DNA from 2 places in the Streptococcus sp. ST16 genome. Region 2 is predicted to be linked to the other one. Evidence: predicted binding sites of a transcription regulator. Region 2 holds the regulator's gene; the other holds the start of a gene.

Region 1 (5,520 bases), on a different contig from region 2:
GAGCCATGACGATACGTCCACCAGCATAACCAGCTTTGATGAGTTCTTCATAGGCTGCCTGAAGGGATTTTTTAGCACCGCGAGCCTTTTGTAGCAACTCTAGGGTTCCTGTTTCACTAGCCTCTCCAACCATACGGATGTTGAGAAGGCCAACGACCGCACCGATAAGCTTACTCAAACGACCATTTTTAACCAAGTTATCAACCTTAGCGAGGACAAAGAGCAACTTTGTTTTTTGGGGGTAGGCCGTAATAGCTTCAACAATTTCTTCAAAAGAAAGTCCTTGATCAATCAATTCATTGATTTTTTCAACAATCAAGTCAACCTCACCACCTGCAGACAATGTATCGATCACATGAATCTGAGTGTCAGGATGTTCTTCAAGATAGATATTCTTAGCGAGCTGTGCACTATTATGGCTACCTGAAAGAGTACCAGTAATGGTAACGACAAAGATATGCTTAGCACCTTCAAATGCACGCAGGTAATCATCAGGGCTAGGACAGGCTGATTTTGAAGCCTCGGAAGTCGCATACATGGTTTCCATCATGTGGTCAATGTCAAGATTGGCATCATCAATAAAGACCTGATTAGCTACTTGAATGGTTAAAGGAACACTAACAAATTCAGTATCAATAGCAGGAGTTGCCAGTTGACGATAATCACAACCAGAGTCAGCTACAATCTTCCAAGTCATAGAAATTCTCCATCTTTGTCACTTATACATTGACAAAGGTTCTGTCTTTTTTTACAATTATATCATGAAAGCCCTTGAAACAAAAGTACTACCTCTCTGTTGTCACAAGTAGAAAGAAATTGTTATGTCTGAACGTAAAATATCTGAAAAATCTCTTGAGAATCTCAGAAAATCAAATCAAGAATCCAATTTTTTAACCAGAGAAGCGATTGAGACTGCTCTTTTGCAACTACTGGAGAAAAAGGACATGGCCAAGATTAGCATTTCGGAGCTGGTTAAACGTGCGGGCGTCTCTCGTGCCGCCTTCTATCGTAACTATGACTCCAAAGAAGAGATTTTGGAAAGTGTCTTTAAACGCAGTGTCCATAACATTATGGGACAGTTGAGCCACTACGATGTCAAAACAGACCTTTATCTAGTCTGGGTACACCTTTTCCGAGCAGCCAAGAAAGAAGCCAAGGTTATCCAACTCGCTCTGGACTACCACTTGGAAAAGATTTTTGTCCAAGCTATGCAGGAATTTCTGGAAAAATACCATGGAAAGTCAAAAGGTGTCAGCAGCTACCTTCATTCCTTTTGGAGCTCTGCCATCGTATCGGTTCTGCTCAAATGGATCAAGGATGGCATGAAGATTCCAGCTGAAAAGATTGCCGATTTACGCTTGCCATTTTTCAAAAAATAGGGGATAAGGAGAAGACTTATGACAGAAAAAAGACTGGCTTGGGATGAGTACTTTGCAGCCCAGGCTTTACTGATTGCTAATCGTTCGACCTGTAAACGTGCCAAGGTGGGAGCTGTACTAGTCAAGGATAATAAGGTCATTTCAACAGGCTACAATGGTTCCGTATCAGGAACGGAGCACTGTATTGACAACGAATGTTTGGTCATTGAAGGACACTGTGTTCGAACCCTTCACGCGGAGGTCAACGCCATCTTGCAAGGGGCTGAACGAGGGGTTCCAAGAGGATTTACAGCCTATGTGACCCATTTCCCGTGTCTGAACTGCACCAAACAACTGCTACAAGTTGGTTGCAAGCGCGTGGTTTACATCAACCAGTACCGAATGGATGACTATGCCCAGTACCTTTATCACGAAAAAGGCACTGAATTAACACATTTACCATTAGAGACTGTTCAGACAGCTCTCCAAGAGGCAGATTTGATTTAAAAATTAATAAAAATAAATGGTTTAGAAAGCTTTTTAAACCGTTTTTTGATATAATAAGAAGAATAAATTGAAAGAAGGAACTCAGAAAATGGGAAAAATTGAAGTCATTAATCATCCACTCATTCAACACAAATTGTCAATCTTGCGTCGTACAGACACTTCTACAAAAGCTTTTCGTGAGCTAGTAGATGAGATTGCAATGTTGATGGGATATGAAGTACTTCGTGATCTTCCACTTGAAGACGTTGAAATTGAAACACCTATCACAAAGACCGTTCAAAAACAATTGGCTGGTAAAAAATTGGCGATTGTCCCAATTTTGCGTGCAGGTATCGGGATGGTAGATGGTCTCTTGAATCTGGTTCCAGCAGCAAAAGTTGGACACATCGGTATGTACCGTGATGAAGAAACCCTTCAACCAGTTGAATACTTGGTGAAATTGCCTGAGGATATTGACCAACGTCAAATCTTTGTCGTTGATCCAATGTTGGCAACAGGTGGCTCAGCAATCTTGGCAGTAGATTCCCTTAAAAAACGTGGCGCTTCAAATATCAAGTTTGTCTGCCTAGTATCTGCTCCAGAAGGTGTGAAAGCTCTTCAAGAAGCGCACCCAGATGTAGAAATCTTTACAGCAGCCTTGGATGAACGCTTGAACGAACACGGTTATATCGTTCCAGGTCTTGGAGATGCTGGAGACCGCTTGTTCGGTACTAAATAAAATCCCAAAGTAAATAGTGAAACTAGAAGTTCGTTTTTGACTTGAAAGGAGGTTGAGTTTTTGTTTCTGTTTAGAGAATAGAGCAAAAATTTGACCTTTTTTGACCAAAAAGATATAATAGTTCTGTATTGAGTCGTAAGACTAAGAAAATTCAACATTAAAAGGAGAAATGAATGATTCCTGTAGTTATTGAACAAACAAGCCGTGGAGAACGTTCCTATGACATTTACTCTCGTCTTCTGAAAGACCGCATCATCATGCTAACAGGTCCAGTTGAAGACAACATGGCCAACTCGGTTATCGCACAATTACTTTTCTTGGATGCCCAAGACAGCACAAAAGATATTTACCTTTATGTCAACACACCTGGAGGATCTGTTTCAGCTGGTTTGGCAATCGTTGATACCATGAACTTTATCAAGGCAGATGTCCAAACAATCGTTATGGGAATGGCTGCATCCATGGGGACTGTCATCGCATCAAGTGGAGCAAAAGGCAAACGTTTCATGCTTCCAAATGCAGAGTACATGATTCACCAACCAATGGGTGGTACAGGTGGTGGTACCCAACAAACCGATATGGCAATCGCTGCAGAGCACTTACTTAAAACTCGTAAGACTTTGGAGCAAATCCTTGCAGATAACTCTGGTAAATCAGTTGAGCAAATTCATGCAGATGCAGAACGTGATTACTGGATGAGCGCTCAAGAAACACTTGAGTATGGCTTCATTGATGAAATCATGACCAACAATTCGTTAAGCTAACCAAAAAAGCAAACTCGACGGAGTTTGCTTTTTTTGATATAATTAGGAAAAGATTTCTTAGAAAGAGGATTTATCATGTTTGAAAAGGTCAATCGCTCAGGGCTAATCATCTATCTTTATTATAATCGGGATGCAAAAAAAATTCAGGAATACGGTGATATCTACTACCATTCAAAAAAACACCGTTACTTGCAACTCTATGTTCCAACTGAGGAGTTAGATGACTTAGTTGAGAGATTAGGTAAGGAAAGATTTATCAAGAAAATTAGACGTTGCCATATTCAAGAGTTAGAGACACCCTTTGTTGGCAATCTCTATCGTAACGAAGAAAACGCAATCATTTAATAGAATGCGTTTTTTATGTTGACAATTTTCAGATAATTCTGTATATTAGTAGGTATTACATTATTCGCAATAAGGAGACGATTATGATAAAAAAACTTGCTCTAGGGGCTTTTTCTTTGTTCTGCCTGATGAGCTTGGCAGCTTGTGGCCAGTCGCCTGATGTTACTGCCAATGCCAAAGGAAACAAAATAGGAGAAGAGACCATCAAAATTGGTGTTAACATGGAGCTTTCAGGGGCAGTAGCAGCTTATGGTACTGCTGAGTACAATGGAATTAAGCTTGCCGTTAAGGAAATCAATGCCAATGGCGGTGTTGATGGCAAGATGATTGAACTAGTTGCCAAGGATAACAAATCTGAAATTGCTGAAGCTTCCACTACAGCTACAAACCTTGCTGTTCAAAGTCAAGTGACTACCATTATTGGACCAGCGACTTCAGGTGCAACCGCAGCTTCTAGTCTAGAATCTCAAAAAACAGGTGTTCCTCTTTTAACACCTTCTGGAACACAAGATGACTTGACAGTCAATAAAGATGGTTCGACGAAAGAGTTTGTCTTTAGAACAACATTTAAAGATAGCTTCCAAGGTCAAGTCTTGGCTCAGTTTGCAGCTGAAAATATGAATGCGAAGAAGGTTGTCCTCTATTATGATAACTCTTCAGACTATGCACAAGGTATCGCTGCAGAATTCAAACGCAAATACAAAGGGGAAATCGTTGCTGAATCTACCTTTATCGCAGGAGATAAAGACTACAAAGCAGCCTTGACTCGTTTCAAAGACTTGGACTTCGATGCCATTGTTATGCCTGGTTACTATACGGAGACAGGTATCATTACAAAGCAAGCGCGTGAGATGGGCATCAATAAACCAATTCTCGGGCCGGATGGCTTTAGTGATGAAACATTCGTGAAATTGTCTGATAAGAAAAATGCGACAGATGTTTACTTTGTATCAGGATACTCATCAAAAGTGAACTTAAATGATAAGGCTGCAGCCTTTATCGAGAACTATAAGAAAGAATACAATGATGTTCCTAATATGTTTGCAGCCCTTGCCTATGATTCAGTTTACATGGTAGCAGAGGCTTCAAAGGGAGCTTCAGATTCTACAGAGGTTGCCAAAAATCTTGGGAATTTGAAAAACTTTGAAGGGGTCACCGGTGTAATGTCCATTGATGGGCAACACAATCCAATCAAGTCAGCCCTAATGGTTCGTCTTGAAAATGGTGCAGAGGACTCTGCTACACCAGTTGAGGTGAAAGACTAGATTCGAGGGAGATTCTATTATTCATCCTCTTCATTGATATAAGAGAATGACTAGAAATTATAGAAAGTTTGGTAGTATATGTCAAATCAGATTTTACATCAGCTTGTAAACGCCTTGGTATCGGGGAGCATCTTTGCTCTCCTTGCTTTAGGATATACCATGGTTTACGGGATTATTAAATTAATTAACTTTGCGCATGGGGATATCTTCATGCTAGGAGCTTTCATGGGGTATTTCCTCTTTAACAATTTCAATATTGCTCCTTATTTAACCTTTATTCCATCAGCAGAATGGCGTTTTTATATCGCTCTCTTGGTAATTATCGCGGTAACGATGGTTGTGACTGCGACAGTTGGAATGTTGATTGAATTTTTAGCCTATCGTCCGATTCGAAATGCTTCAAGAATTTCGGCCTTGATCACAGCGATTGGTGTATCATTCTTCTTGCAATATGGAATGGTCTTCCTCTTTGGAGCGCAACCACGTTCTTATCCCGAAGAAGCCCTTGTGGTTAAACCTCTACAAATTGGTTCAATGACCTTTGATTTTATCACTAATGCAGA
Region 2 (13,567 bases):
ATTAAAGGATGGAAGAAATTCGTCCTTAAAGTAATCCGCTAGATATTTTCCTTCTAAGGTAGCGTAATTCTTATTCCATGTTTGCTTGATACCTGATTCAAATTCTTTTTCTAGACTAGGAATTTTTGCGTATTTTTCTCGATACAAAGCGACTTGTCTTGTCATCTTTTCGATTTGTGCATGGATTTGATAATAGATAAAGTCATCTATAAACGTTTGGAGAGTTTTGGCAGTGTATGAACCTTTTTCTAACTGCTCTCTAAATGCTTTTATTTTATCAGGAGCAATCTTTTTAGAATCATCCCAAATATCTTTTTTCTGCACCTTATAATCACTGTTATTTTCTGGTAACTCTGGATAGTTATTCACTTCAGCCAAAGCTTGCTCTAGTTTTTTTAGCTCTTCCTTAGCCTTATTCTTCAAAGATTCTATCTCTTTCGTTTCTTCAGTCGGTGTCTGAGATTTCCCATCTTTAGTTGGAGGAATATGACCTTCCATATCAGGCTTTCTTTGAGGCTCAGTTGGTTTCGTTAACCCTTTTTTGAATTCCTCCACAGTAGCATTTAGCTCTGACTTCGCTGTTTCTAGAATCCGATTTAGTTCCTCTTTTGTTTGAGCTTTAGAAAGCTCTGATCTATATTTATTTACAATTCCTAAGGCATTTTTAATTAATTCATCAAATTTAGACTCATACTCAGATTTCAGATCTTTTTTAGTTCTATCCAACAGCTCACTCATGTGATTAGAAAGCGATAGATTAGCTTCTGAAATTTGTTTAGCTAAATCTTGCTGATCAGTCTCCTTAGCACTTCGTTTGTCTCTCGGTTTCGTTGTCTCTTTATTGCCATTAGATGACTTGAGTTTTGCAATCTCATCAAGAAGACTGTGTTTAGCCTTCAGCACCTCTTCATTTTTCGCGGCCTGATCGAGTTGCTGAAGCGCCTTTTTTTCCAACTTGCGTAACTGTTTGATTGTGGCATCCTCGTTTGCTTCTTCTTTGTTTAGTTTTTTCTCCTTTATGTTTTCGTCCACTTGTTGATTGACGTAGTTTTGAATTTCTTTTTCAACGTAAGCTTTGTAAGATTTGAATAACTTACCTAGATCAGCAATAACTTCTTGTTTAATCGTTTGGAGTGATTTATCCGACTCGTTCTTAAAATCATTTACAATTCGCTCTTTGATTTTATTGATTTCGCCTACTAAAGAACTTTTATCCTCTTCAGTGATACCTTTTGTAGTTGCCATATCGCTAATCAATTTCTTTTGATGGTCGAGTTCTTCATTGATTTTTTTGAAAGTATCTTCCAGCTCTCTATGACTATTCTCCAATTCTCCCTCAATCTCTTTTATCAAGGAATCTTTCCGCTCATTTGGTAGAGTACCTTTTCTGATTTCTTCTTTTAAACGTTTTTGAATTTCAGCGACCGCACCTGTGTTCTCTTTTGTAGAAGTATCGTAAGACTGTTCCGAGCTCTCCTTAGTCGGAGGAACTACCTTATTTTCATCTTTCGATTGATTTTCTTTTTCCTTCCTTTCTTGTTCCATATGCTGCTTTTCATGGTGTTTTAGTAAGTCTAGGTGAAAATCATTATCTATCGAAAGCAAGCTTTCTGTATCATTCGCCTGTTCGATTTTCTGCTGATATGCTGCTTTTTTATCTGTAGGAAGGTCACTTTCCGCTAGCTCTTTTATTAATTTTTCTTTTGCATCTTTCAAAGTTTCTCTAGCTGGTTCTGTTTTTTTACTATTTTCAGAAGAAGTTTCTTTGTTTTCTCCTGCCTTACTCTTAGATGAAGTTTGCTCAGTGACCTTGGCACTATTTGTGGATGCACTAGAGCTTATCTCACCAGCATGAGCAACACTCCCCATAAAGAAGCTAGCTACTAGTACACTAGCTACTCCTACACTAAATTTACGAATGGAATAACGCATTCTTCGTTCATGATTTGATTTAAACATATCTATATCCTCCATGATTTTAATTAACTACAGTATATCCTGCTAATATGAATTGTATATGAAATTTGCTATATTATTTTCGCTATCCTTTCATTCTTCCATTAGGAATGATAACTTCTTGCAGTAATTTCTCTTCTTCTGCTATTCTTTGATAAAGAATAACCGCATAGACAGGAAAAATAAAGATAAAAGTTACGTAAGCATGACTCACCAAAGCTAAACCAACTAACTCAGGAAGAATATTCAAAAAGTAATTGGGATGTTTCACAATTCGAAAGAGAGGATGATCTACATATTTGTGATTATTGACAAGCATTAGCTTTACTGTCCAAATATCTCCCAACAAGTGAATCACCAACATCAACATCAGCATAGAAAAAATAAGCAAGACTAAACCAACCATGCTTATGCCATCAAACCTTGTCTTATGTACCATTGCTTCAACAAAGCAAGAGAGATAGAAAACAATATGAGCCATCGTTAATCGTTTTGTATTCTCAACTCCAAATTCTTTCCCGCCCTTGCTAAGGATTCGTTTTTCATTCTCCATTGAACGTTTTAAAAAAATCAATCGAACGAGGAAGGTTACTAAAATAATCGCTAATACCATACCAGTATCCTTTCTTTTTTCTATATTTAAAATAATATTCTCATGTTAAACCTATGTGAACTTTAACAAAAAAGAACGGAGAGATTTTCGTTCTTTTGCTTTATACAACTAATCTGCTTGCAAGCAAATTTTAAATTCCATTCCTTGTTCATAAGGGAGAAAACTATAGGACATTTGATAACTTTCTAGGATGTTATTCACGATATAAAGTCCTAAACCAGACCCTTCAGACTTGTCTGTGACAACTTGAGAGTGGTAAAAAATATCAAACAAATGATTCAACTCTTCTTGATTAAGAGGTTGGCAGGTATTTTTGATAGAAAGATAGCCATCTTGCTCGGATATGGTTACGCGCCCATTTTTATCTGAATATTTAATTGCATTACTAATCAGGTTTGTCAAAACCTTATCCAATGCCTTGAGACTCATGACGACCCTAGTAGCATCTGTCAATTGATTTTCAATTTCTATTCCTCTTGAGCGTGCTAATTCCTGATAGCGAGATAAAATATCCGTCAAAATAGTCTGGACTATCAAGGTCTCGCTACACTCTGTCCACTCTTGGAACTTAGAGGACTCCAAAACTTCTTCGAGCAAGTGGCTCATTTGATCAATTTGATCGATACTCTTTGCTATATACTTAGGGTGGTCTTTATAATCCCCAATATTGTACTGCATATTCTCTAGAATAATTCGAAGACTGGCTAAAGGAGTTTTCAACTCATGTGACGCTCCACGAACAAAAGAAACTTTCTGCTTTTGCAACCTGATAATCCGTTCATTTCTTCTTTCAGATTCATCAATGACTGTCAGCAAGTTTTCATACACATCATTGATTTGCTTTCCAACTTCCCCAACTTCATCCTTTCGCGTTTCATCAAAGTGAATATCATGATCCAACTCCTGCATCTTACCTGTAACTTTTGAGATATAAAAGAGAGGCTCCAATAAACGTTTCGTATAGAAGTAGGAAAAGAGAAAGGCAAATACAAGCGTTGCTAAAAAGGTATACGGGAGATAGAGAAGCATAATCCGTGTTGCCTCTTTATAAATATCCACACCTTGAATAAATTGAATGATTACCTTTTTACCATCAGCTGTCGTAATCTGACGGTCAATCGTTACGATATAGTTAGTGGGACTGCCTTCCTTTATTTCCAAGTCGTGCACAAGGGAAATTCTCTTATCCAGTACGTCATCTTTCAAATGGGCAGAGATGCGAAGAGATTTCGAATAGGACTCCAGCAAACTAGGCAGTTCATGAAAATTTTTGCCTTCTAAGTACTTGCTCATAATAGTAGCACTCTCATTAAACTTCTCACCCTCTTGCTGAATGTAATAAAAAGGAAAGGTCAGATAGATGGCAATGTGGATGACCAAAGCAATTGCACCTAAAAGCGAAAAACTTCTTAAAAATGATTTGGTTAATAATTTGGGGTTTTTTATCATAAGCTAATTTTATATCCGGCATTTTTCACTGTTACAATACAATCCAGATCCAACTTCTTACGAAGATTTCGAATGTAAACATCAACTACTCTATCAAGAGGCAAATCTGCAAAATCATTTGAGATAGACTCGAGTATCTGCTCTCTACTCAAGACCTGGTTCTTATGTTGGATTAAACATTTTAAAACCAACAATTCTTTCGGCTTAATTGCAACCTCCTCGTTCTTGACTCGAGCTTGGTAGGATGTGAAATCCACTGTCACATCTTGATAATGCCAAATATCCTCCACAACATAGTAACGCCTAAGCAAGGCTTGAATCCGTTTGACTAGGAGCACCAGTGAAAATGGTTTCGTCACATGATCATCAGCATAAAGGTCAAATACCTGCATCTGAGTTTCCTCATCTCCGAGCGCACTTAAGACGATTACAGGAATATCATGATTTCCATTAATTCCTTTTAACACCTCAAATCCACTCCGCTTCGGTAACATCAGATCCAAGACCATCAGATGAATAGGGAACTCATGAAATTTCTCCAAAGCCTCCTGTCCATCCTTTGCTAGAATGACATGATAGCCTTCTTCTCTCAAAAAAGCAGCTACTCCCTCTCTAATCATATCCTCATCATCTACAACTAAAATGTTCATCTATTTCCCTTCTTAACCTATCTAAAATTCACTCTTTGGCTAGGTTTACATTATTTTCATTTCATACGCAAAAAAAGAAACAGGGCTCTATTGAAATGGTGGAAATTTCAGGAAACTCTGCTCTTTTTCATTCTATACAAATCTTAATATCTATTTATTCTTATTATAACCAATATTTACATATTGTCAACTTATTTCCTTTAGTTTTATAAAAATAAATACAAAAAGAATCAGGATCACTCCTGATTCTCCATTTTTAAGCAATATCAAATTTTAATTGACCTGCTTTGACACCAATCTTGAGAGTCTTGCCTGCCACTAATTCTCCCTTAAGAAGAAGTTCTGCCAACTTGTCTTCCACTTCGGTTTGCAGTGTTCTGCGAAGTGGACGGGCTCCCATTTCTGGATCATAACCTTGGCTTGCTAGTAACTTCAACGCTGAAGCTTGCAGTTTCAAGTCGATGCCTTTCTCTGCTAGGCTGGCAATCAATGGTTTCACCATGATCTTGACAATTTCCTGCATGTGTTCGCTGTCCAAACTATGGAAGACCACCTTCTCATCAATACGGTTGATAAACTCAGGTCGATAAGCTTTTTTCAACTCTTCGAAGATTCGTTTTTCCATATTTTCCTGATCAAAACGAATGTCCTTGGCCCCAAAACCGACAGTCTTGTCATCACGAAGGGCTGTCGCACCAAGATTTGACGTCATGATGATAATGGTATTTGAAAAGTCAACCTTGCGACCCTTGCTATCTGTCAAGATACCGTCGTCCAAGACTTGCAAGAGGACATTAAAGATATCTGGGTGGGCCTTCTCTACCTCGTCAAAGAGAAGCACTGAGTAAGGTTTATTGCGGACCTTCTCTGTCAATTCCCCACCTTCTTCGTAGCCCACATAGCCCGGAGGAGCTCCATTAAGACGGCTGGCTGCAAATTTCTCCATATACTCACTCATATCAAAGCGGATAAGGGCTGATTCGTCATCAAAGAGAACTTCTGCCAAAGCCTTTGCCAATTCGGTCTTCCCGACACCCGTCGGTCCTAGGAACATAAAGGAACCAATCGGACGCTTGTGGCTGCGAATTCCTGATTGGTTGCGGCGAATAGCTCGGCTAATACTTGAAACAGCTTGATCTTGGCCGATGACACGTTTGTGTAGTTCAGCTTCGAGGTTAAGGTATTTCTTAGCATCTGTTTGCGTCAGCTTTTGGACTGGGATCCCTGACAAGCGGCTCAAGGTAGTCAAGATCTCAGTCTCTGTCACCAAGTCCTTATAAACTGGCAATTTTTGTTCTTTTGCGATTAGCTGACCTGCTTGTTTCCACTTGCCATCCATCAAGGCCTTGTCAGCTGGACTCAAGTCGGATTCGTCCATTCTCACATGTTTGGATTTGTTTTGCACTGTTGCTGCCGCCTCATCCAAGAGGTCGATAGCAGAGTCTGGCAAGTGACGACTAGTCAAGTAACGATGCGCCATCTTAACGGCTGTTTCGACAGCTTCATCTGTGATTTGCACACGGTGGTGTTTCTCATAGGTAGCCTTCAAACCTTGCAAAATAGTCATGCTGTCAGCTAAACTTGGCTCTTCAATCGTCACTTTTGCAAAACGACGAGAAAGGGCAGCATCTTTTTCGATGTGTTTTTGGTATTCTTCCTGAGTGGTTGCACCAACCGTTCTCAACGTTCCACGTGCCAAGGCTGGCTTCAAAATATTGGCCGCATCCAGAGTCGAATCAATACCGCTACCAGAACCCATGATGGTGTGGAGTTCATCGATAAAGAGGATCACTTTGCCATCTTCCTCGATATCCTTGATGATGTTGTTCATACGCTCTTCAAAGTCACCACGGAAACGTGTCCCTGCAACGACATTCATCAAATCAAGCTCTAGAACACGCATCTTTGCCATTTCCGCAGGTACATCCCCACTAGCAATACGCTGAGCAAGTCCAAGTGCTAAAGCTGTTTTCCCGACACCAGCATCTCCAACCAAGACAGGATTGTTCTTGGTTTTACGGCTCAAGATTTGAATCATACGTGAGATTTCCTTGTCTCGACCGATAACTGGCTCTAACTTGCCAGAACGCGCTTGCTCCGTCAGGTCATGCGTGTAGTCCTCTAGACCGCCACTTTGAGCTTGAGGCATGCCCATCATATTGGCCATGGAATTTTGCTTGTCAGTTACTGTGCGATGACGTTGACGCAAAGCCTTAAGGTCTTCACGAGTCCACCCTGCACGCTCTTCTAGATTGCGACGAAGAGCAGCAATTCTGACCTGATCTTTCTGGTCTTCATAAGAAAAGCCTGCTCTCTCCAAGATGCGAGTTGCCAAGGCATTACCATCATGTAAAATCGCATAGAGGACATGCTCTGTCCCTAGCACCTTTGCATGGACCACTGAGGCCACATACTCTGCTTCTGCAAAGAGAACCTCTAAACGATGGGAAAAGGGCAATTCCGTAATGGTTTCGTCTTGGCTATAGTCCGTTTCAGTTAGTTCTAAAGCAACCTCTTCTAAACGGTCCATTTCATAAGGATAATCATTTAGAGTTGCACCTGCCACACTGTAACTGTGATTGGACATGGCAATCAATAAATGCCAAGACTCTAGATAACGAGCTCCAAAATGGCCCGCAACCATGTAGGCACTTTCGATACATTCATTCAATGCTTTTGAATAGTTCATCTTACTTCTCTTTTCTATCTACCTCTTGTAATAGCTGTCGGAGCATATTGGCACGGACAACTGAGGATTCTTCCCCTAGGACACGATCTGTTGCTACAGAAGTCAGCAAGGTCATTTCCTGCTTGGTCATCAAGCCCTGCTCCACCAAAAGCTGGAGAATATCCTCATAGATCTCCTGACTAACTCGTTCACCAATCGAGTAAAGCAAATCGCGGAGCATCTCATGATGACTGGAAAACTCAATCCGCCCTATGCGAATGTAGCCTCCACCACCACGCTTGCTCTCAACCAAGTAACCTCTGCTTTCAGTAAAACGTGTCTTGATGACATAGTTGATCTGACTTGGCACAACCTGAAAGGTATCCGCCAACTGACTCCGCTGCAATTCCACGATACCAGACTGGTCTAAAATCGCCTTGATATAGGCTTCGATATGATCTGATGTATTTTTAAATCTCATAGTAAATCAAACTCCTTCTTTGAACCTTGACTATCTTTGACTATTATACCGAAATTTTCTCATTTTTAAAAGAAAAAGGGCGCTGATAAAGGATAATCTTCACCAACTCCCTATTTTTCTACTTATCTAATCCCAATTCTGCTAATATTTGTCGTTTGTAGGCAATTTTTTGGACGTCCTTGTCCTCGTCTTCAGACCAATCTAGTTTAATTTCTGAAACAATCTGCCCAGGGCGATTGTTCAAAATATAGATGCGGTCGCTGAGATTGAGGGCCTCCTCAATACTATGTGTGATGATCAAGGTCGTCAACTGCAACTGCTTATGAATCTCAAGGTACCAAGAGTGGAGTTCCATCTTTGTCATCTCATCCAAAGCGCTAAAAGCCTCGTCAAGAAGAAAGAGCTTGTGCCCAAAAAGATGGGTCCGGAGCAGGGCTACACGCTGACGCATCCCGCCACTGAGTTCATGAGGATACTTGTCCCGTACAGCTGTCAACTGGAAAGTCGCAAGAATTTCTTCCGCTCGGGAAATAGCTTCGGCCTTATCAACCTTTTGAATCAAGAGGGGCAAAATGATATTACCAAGCACCGTCTTGTGCTCCAAGAGGAGATCCTTTTGCAACATATAACTCACGCGCCCCTTGGGATTTTCCTCTCCGTCAAGGACAATTCTACCTGACTGGACTTCTAAAATCCCAGCGATTAGGTTAAAGAGGGTGGTCTTTCCAACACCACTAGGTCCCAGGATAGAAACTACTTCACCTGAAGTCACCTGCAGGTTGATATCCTCTAAAATCTTTTCATCGCCATAGGCATAGCTTACGTGTTCGAGTCTAATTTCTGTCATTATTTTACAAATTCGTTAGTGAAGCCTTTGTCTGTCAAGTCTTCTTTAAGGATACCATTTTCTTTATCCCATTTGTAGAAGGCATTCCAGCGAGCTGCGTCAAATTGTCCCCATTTTTCCTTGTCGCTTGCGTATTCTTTTGACAAGTATTTTTGCGATTCGATGACAAAGTCACGTTTTTCCTTAAGTTCAGGGGCATTCTTGATAAGAATATCCGCAGCTTCTTCTGGATGTTCCATAGCATATTGGTAGCCTTTTTTGATGGCTTGGATAACTTTACGAGCTTCTTCTTTGTTGTCTTTGAGATAGTCGTTGTTTGCAATGATAACTGGTGAGTAGTAGTCAAATTCCTTGACATAGTCTTTCAAGTACATGAAGTTGGCATCTACACCTTGAGATTTGGCAAGGATACCATCCCAACCGTAGTAAATCCAAGCAGTGTCAAAAACGCCATTGGCAATTGGTGTGATGGAGTTTGAGTCGTTGTTTGGTACTTTTTCGACCTTCTCAAAGTCTCCACCTTGCGATTCTACCAAGGTTTTCAACATAGCCAGTTCCGTTGGGTCATTCCAAGTACCGTATTTCTTACCAACCAAGTCCTTTGGACTAGTTACATTGTCAGATTTACGTGAGATGATACCTGATGTATTGTGCTCAACGATAGCGGCAACGGCAGTAATCCCTGCGCCTTTTTCCAATTTCTTAGCCATGTAGTCTTGGAAATAGATAGCAAATGGTGCCTTGCCATTGATTACCAAGTCAGATGAGCTTTCTTCTGGTGGCAATTTCAAATCAACATCCACTCCAGCTTCTTTGAAATAACCTTTTTCCTTGGCAACATAAAGCCCTGTGTGGTTAGTATTTGGCGTCCAGTCTAGGATAAAGTCAATCTTCTTAACTTCTGCTTCTTTGTTGTCCTTAGAAGCAGTCCCTTGACCACAAGCCACCAGCACGACAGCCACAAAAGCTGTTACAAGCGTTAAAAACACTTTCCATGTTTTCTTCATTTTATTTCCTCTTTTCTTTTTACAAAATGCTTCTTTTAAGTACGTTTCCATTTAATCACATATTTTTCACTAATATCGACCAACTTCATACCGAGAAGGCTGATAATCGACACCAGAATAATAATGGCAAACATGGTATCATACTGAAACAGTTTTTTAGACTGAATCATATAAACACCAAGTCCTTCAAAACCTCCCAACCACTCAGACACCACAGTTGTGATAAAGGCGTAGGAGACACTGACTCTCAGACCTGCATAAAAGTAAGGCAGGCTGACTGGGATTTTAAAATGCCAAAGGATTTGCCAAGGCTTGGCCCGCATCAGACTAAACAAGGTCAGCATATCCTTGTCACAATGCCTAAATCCATCCAAAATACTAACGATGATAGGGAAGGTTGTCGTCAGGATTATCAAGACAATCTTGGGTAAAATCCCATAGCCCAGCCACAAGACCAGGATAGGCGCTATGGCAATGGTCGGAATGGTCTGAACAACCACCATCATAGGGTAGATAAGATCATTGAGCCAAGTCAAACTGTCCATGAGCACCGCCATGAGACAGGCAATCAAGACACCTAAAACTAGACCTAGCAAAGCCACTCTCAAGGTCGCCCAGCTATGGTACCAGAGAAATTCTCTGTCACGAATAAAGGACTGGAGGATCTCAAGAGGAGTTGGCAGGATAAACTTGGGTAAAAGTTTGAATACTCCTGCTAACTGCCAGATTGACAAGACTCCTAGAAAACCCAACAGACTAATGTGTCGTCTCAGTATACTTTTCAAGTTTGTCATCGATGCCTAAAATCTCTCCTATATTTATTTTGACATTGGCAAAGACATTATCTGCCTCCTGCCCGGCCACTTCAAGCGCTTCTTTGAGAATGCGCATGAGCTCATCCAACTCCCCTTCCAAGACCGTTTCAAATGGTGTCACCACCATGGTCACGGACTGAGCTTGCAGATAAGCAATCACTTGATCGATAATAGCAATTCGATCAATCCCCTGTGATAGGGGCAAGACTTGCAAGGCAATGCTTGCTTTCATAAAAACCTCCTCTTCTCAGTTTTTCTTTTTGACAAAAAGAAAAACCTTTACCATATATGGAAAAGGTGCAGAATTCGGCTAAGTATCGTTCCCTACGCTGGCATTACCCAGATCAGGTGCGGTCGAAGTTTAACACTTCCTCTCAGACTGTACACAGACTCCCATATCTTATATGGACATATAGTAACGCAAATACAAGGAAAAGTCAAGGAAACTGCTTACAGAAAACCATGAAAAAGAGCTTGAAGGCAAATGCTTCAAACTCTTTCATAACTTTCTTATTTAGCCTCGTACCAGGTTGCCCCTTCATTTTCATCTGCAATGAGTGGAACACTGAGTTGGATGGCTTCTTCCATGGTTTGTTTCACTAGTACTTTAACAGCTGCTAGTTCTGATTTCGGAACTTCAAGGACGATTTCATCATGCACTTGCAAGAGCATCTTGGTCTGATAACCACCCTCAACTAGAGCTTTGTCTAGCTGGATCATAGCAATCTTGAGGATATCTGCTGCCGAACCCTGAATAGGGGAGTTAATGGCAGTTCGCTCTGCAAAACCACGAATATTAAAGTTGCGCGAATTGATATCTAGTAGCTCTCGACGACGTTTGAAGAGGGTCTCTACATATCCCTTATCACGCGCTTCACGTACCACTTCTTCCATATAGTTTTTAATCCCAGGAAAACGCTCAAAGTAGGTATCAATGTAGGCTTTGGCCTTCTTACGACTAATACCAAGATTGTTCGCCAAACCAAAATCTGAAATCCCGTAAACCACTCCAAAGTTGACAGCCTTGGCATTGCGACGGTCGTTTGGCGTCACATCCTCAGGACGTTCAATTCCAAAGACACGCATAGCTGTCGAAGTATGGATATCTGCTCCCTCTTGGAAGGCCTTGATTAAGTGCTCATCCTTAGAGATATGCGCCAAAACGCGCAACTCAATCTGTGAATAGTCCGAGCTGAGCAGCACGCTATCCTCCCACTCTGGCACAAAAGCCTTACGAATGAGGCGACCTTGTTCCAAGCGAACAGGGATATTTTGCAAGTTTGGATCTACACTAGACAAACGCCCAGTCTGAGTCAAATCCTGCACATAGCGCGTGTGGATCTTGCCATCATCTAAAATCCAATCCTGCAAGCCAACCACGTAGGTGGATTGAATCTTAGCAATCTGACGGTAGTCTAGAATTTTCTTAACAATTGACGCAATAGGAGCCAGACGCTCTAGCACATCCACGGCTGTCGAGTAACCTGTCTTGGTTTTCTTGGTGTATTCTAGAGGAAGACCGAGTTTTTCAAAAAGAAGGACGCCCAACTGCTTAGGCGAGTTGATATTAAACTCCTCACCAGCCAGTTCGTAAATCTCTTGAGTGAGTTGCTCAATGACGACCTCATTTTCAGCTTGCATCTCAAGTAGGGTTTCTTTTTTGACCTTGATACCAGCGATTTCCATCTTGGCAAGGACAAAAGCCAGAGGTTGCTCCATGTCATAGAGAAGGTCTAACTGTCCATGTTCACTGAGTTTTTCAAGTAAAACAGGCTCAGTCTCAACCAATACAGCAACCTTGCGAGCCAAATGCTCCAAGAATTTCTCTCTCTCAGGGATAGCTTTCTTGACCCCCTTGCCGTAGAAGGTCTCATCATCGACTATGTAAGTCTGACCATAAAGATTCGCAATGGTTGAAATTTCATTATTCTCGACAGTAGAGAGGAGGTATTTGGCCAAGCGACTATCAAAAGCAGGGGCCTGCAGGTTCAAGTCCAAACGATTTAAAAGAACCTTCGCTTTCTTAAAATCATACACTTTTAGAGGTGTTTTTTCTAGAAAATCCTTGAGAATCGGCTCCTGCAAGAGCTCAAGTTTGTCTGTAGCGTAAAGTTTGTCCCCACAGGACCAGGCAAAACCAACCAAGTCATCTGTATGGTAATTCTCACCAAAAAGTTCAAAGTGGAAGATGGAGTCTGCGCTCAGCATATCCTCCTTCACTTGGTCAACGATAGTGAAGTCTAAACTCTCAGGCGCATCCGTCGACGAAACATTTAAAGCTTGTTTAAGCTGTTTGAAGCCCATCTCATCGTAGAATTTTCCGAGATTTTCCACATCTGGGCCATTATAGACCAAATCATCTAGTCCAATCTCAATTGGTGCCTGAGTCTCAATGGTCGCCAAGGTTTTAGACAAAAAGGCTTGTTCCTTGTCATTGATGAGATTTTCCTTCATCTTAGAAGCCTTCATCCCATCGATATTTTCATAAATACCCTCTAACGAACCGTGTTCTAGCAAGAGCTTGATACCCGTCTTTTCACCGATTTTCGTGACACCAGGGATATTATCAGACTTATCCCCCATAAGAGCCTTAAGATCAATAAACTGAGCTGGTGTTAGTCCCATCTTTTCCATGAGATAAGCTGGTGTAAAGGCCTCAAACTCAGCCACACCTTTCTTGGAAATCTCAACCACTGTGTGTTCATCCGTCAACTGGATCAAGTCCTTGTCCCCGCTGACAATGGTCACATCGAAGGAATCTTTCTCAGCCAAGCGACCAAGAGTCCCGATGATGTCATCCGCCTCATACTGGGGCAACTCATAATGGCGAATCCCAAGATGGTCTAGTAATTCACGAATGAAGGGAAATTGCTCACGAAACTCATCTGGAGTTTTAGCACGGCCACCCTTGTAGTCTGCATACATCTCTGTTCGGAAAGTCGTCTTACCTGCATCAAAAGCTACCAAAACATGGCTGGGTTCAACTCGCTCCAAGACATGATTCAACATAAGTTGAAATCCGTAAATTGCATTGGTATGAAGGCCATTAGCATTTTTAAATCGATCCAGTTGCTGATAGAG

Evidence for each region. Region 2 encodes CtsR, which represses protease genes until heat stress. Its sites were predicted from a motif close to TTGGTCAAAAAAGGTCAAANA; they were not measured.
Region 1: the regulator CtsR is predicted to act here: its motif matches at 2,671-2,691, upstream of clpP (ATP-dependent Clp protease proteolytic subunit ClpP).

The regions. Positions count from the first base shown of each region.
Region 1 covers NZ_JBJUSE010000004.1:139,936-145,455, reverse strand. Annotated here, with positions in the region: gene ACIY14_RS04495 (DegV family protein) at 1-697, opposite strand, end outside; gene ACIY14_RS04490 (TetR/AcrR family transcriptional regulator) at 822-1,379, shown strand; gene ACIY14_RS04485 (deoxycytidylate deaminase) at 1,398-1,865, shown strand; gene upp (uracil phosphoribosyltransferase) at 1,954-2,583, shown strand; gene clpP (ATP-dependent Clp protease proteolytic subunit ClpP) at 2,757-3,347, shown strand; gene ACIY14_RS04470 (YlbG family protein) at 3,423-3,692, shown strand; gene ACIY14_RS04465 (ABC transporter substrate-binding protein) at 3,776-4,957, shown strand; gene ACIY14_RS04460 (branched-chain amino acid ABC transporter permease) at 5,048-5,520, shown strand, end outside.
Region 2 covers NZ_JBJUSE010000007.1:33,845-47,411, reverse strand. Annotated here, with positions in the region: gene ACIY14_RS05895 (GAG-binding domain-containing protein) at 1-1,959, opposite strand, end outside; gene ACIY14_RS05890 (isoprenylcysteine carboxyl methyltransferase family protein) at 2,042-2,569, opposite strand; gene bgrS (sensor histidine kinase BgrS) at 2,678-4,018, opposite strand; gene bgrR (response regulator transcription factor BgrR) at 4,015-4,668, opposite strand; gene ACIY14_RS05875 (ATP-dependent Clp protease ATP-binding subunit) at 4,925-7,357, opposite strand; gene ACIY14_RS05870 (CtsR family transcriptional regulator) at 7,359-7,817, opposite strand; gene ACIY14_RS05865 (ABC transporter ATP-binding protein) at 7,936-8,664, opposite strand; gene ACIY14_RS05860 (ABC transporter substrate-binding protein) at 8,664-9,671, opposite strand; gene ACIY14_RS05855 (ABC transporter permease) at 9,707-10,465, opposite strand; gene ACIY14_RS05850 (MTH1187 family thiamine-binding protein) at 10,428-10,718, opposite strand; TPP riboswitch at 10,791-10,893, opposite strand; gene polA (DNA polymerase I) at 10,997-13,567, opposite strand, start outside.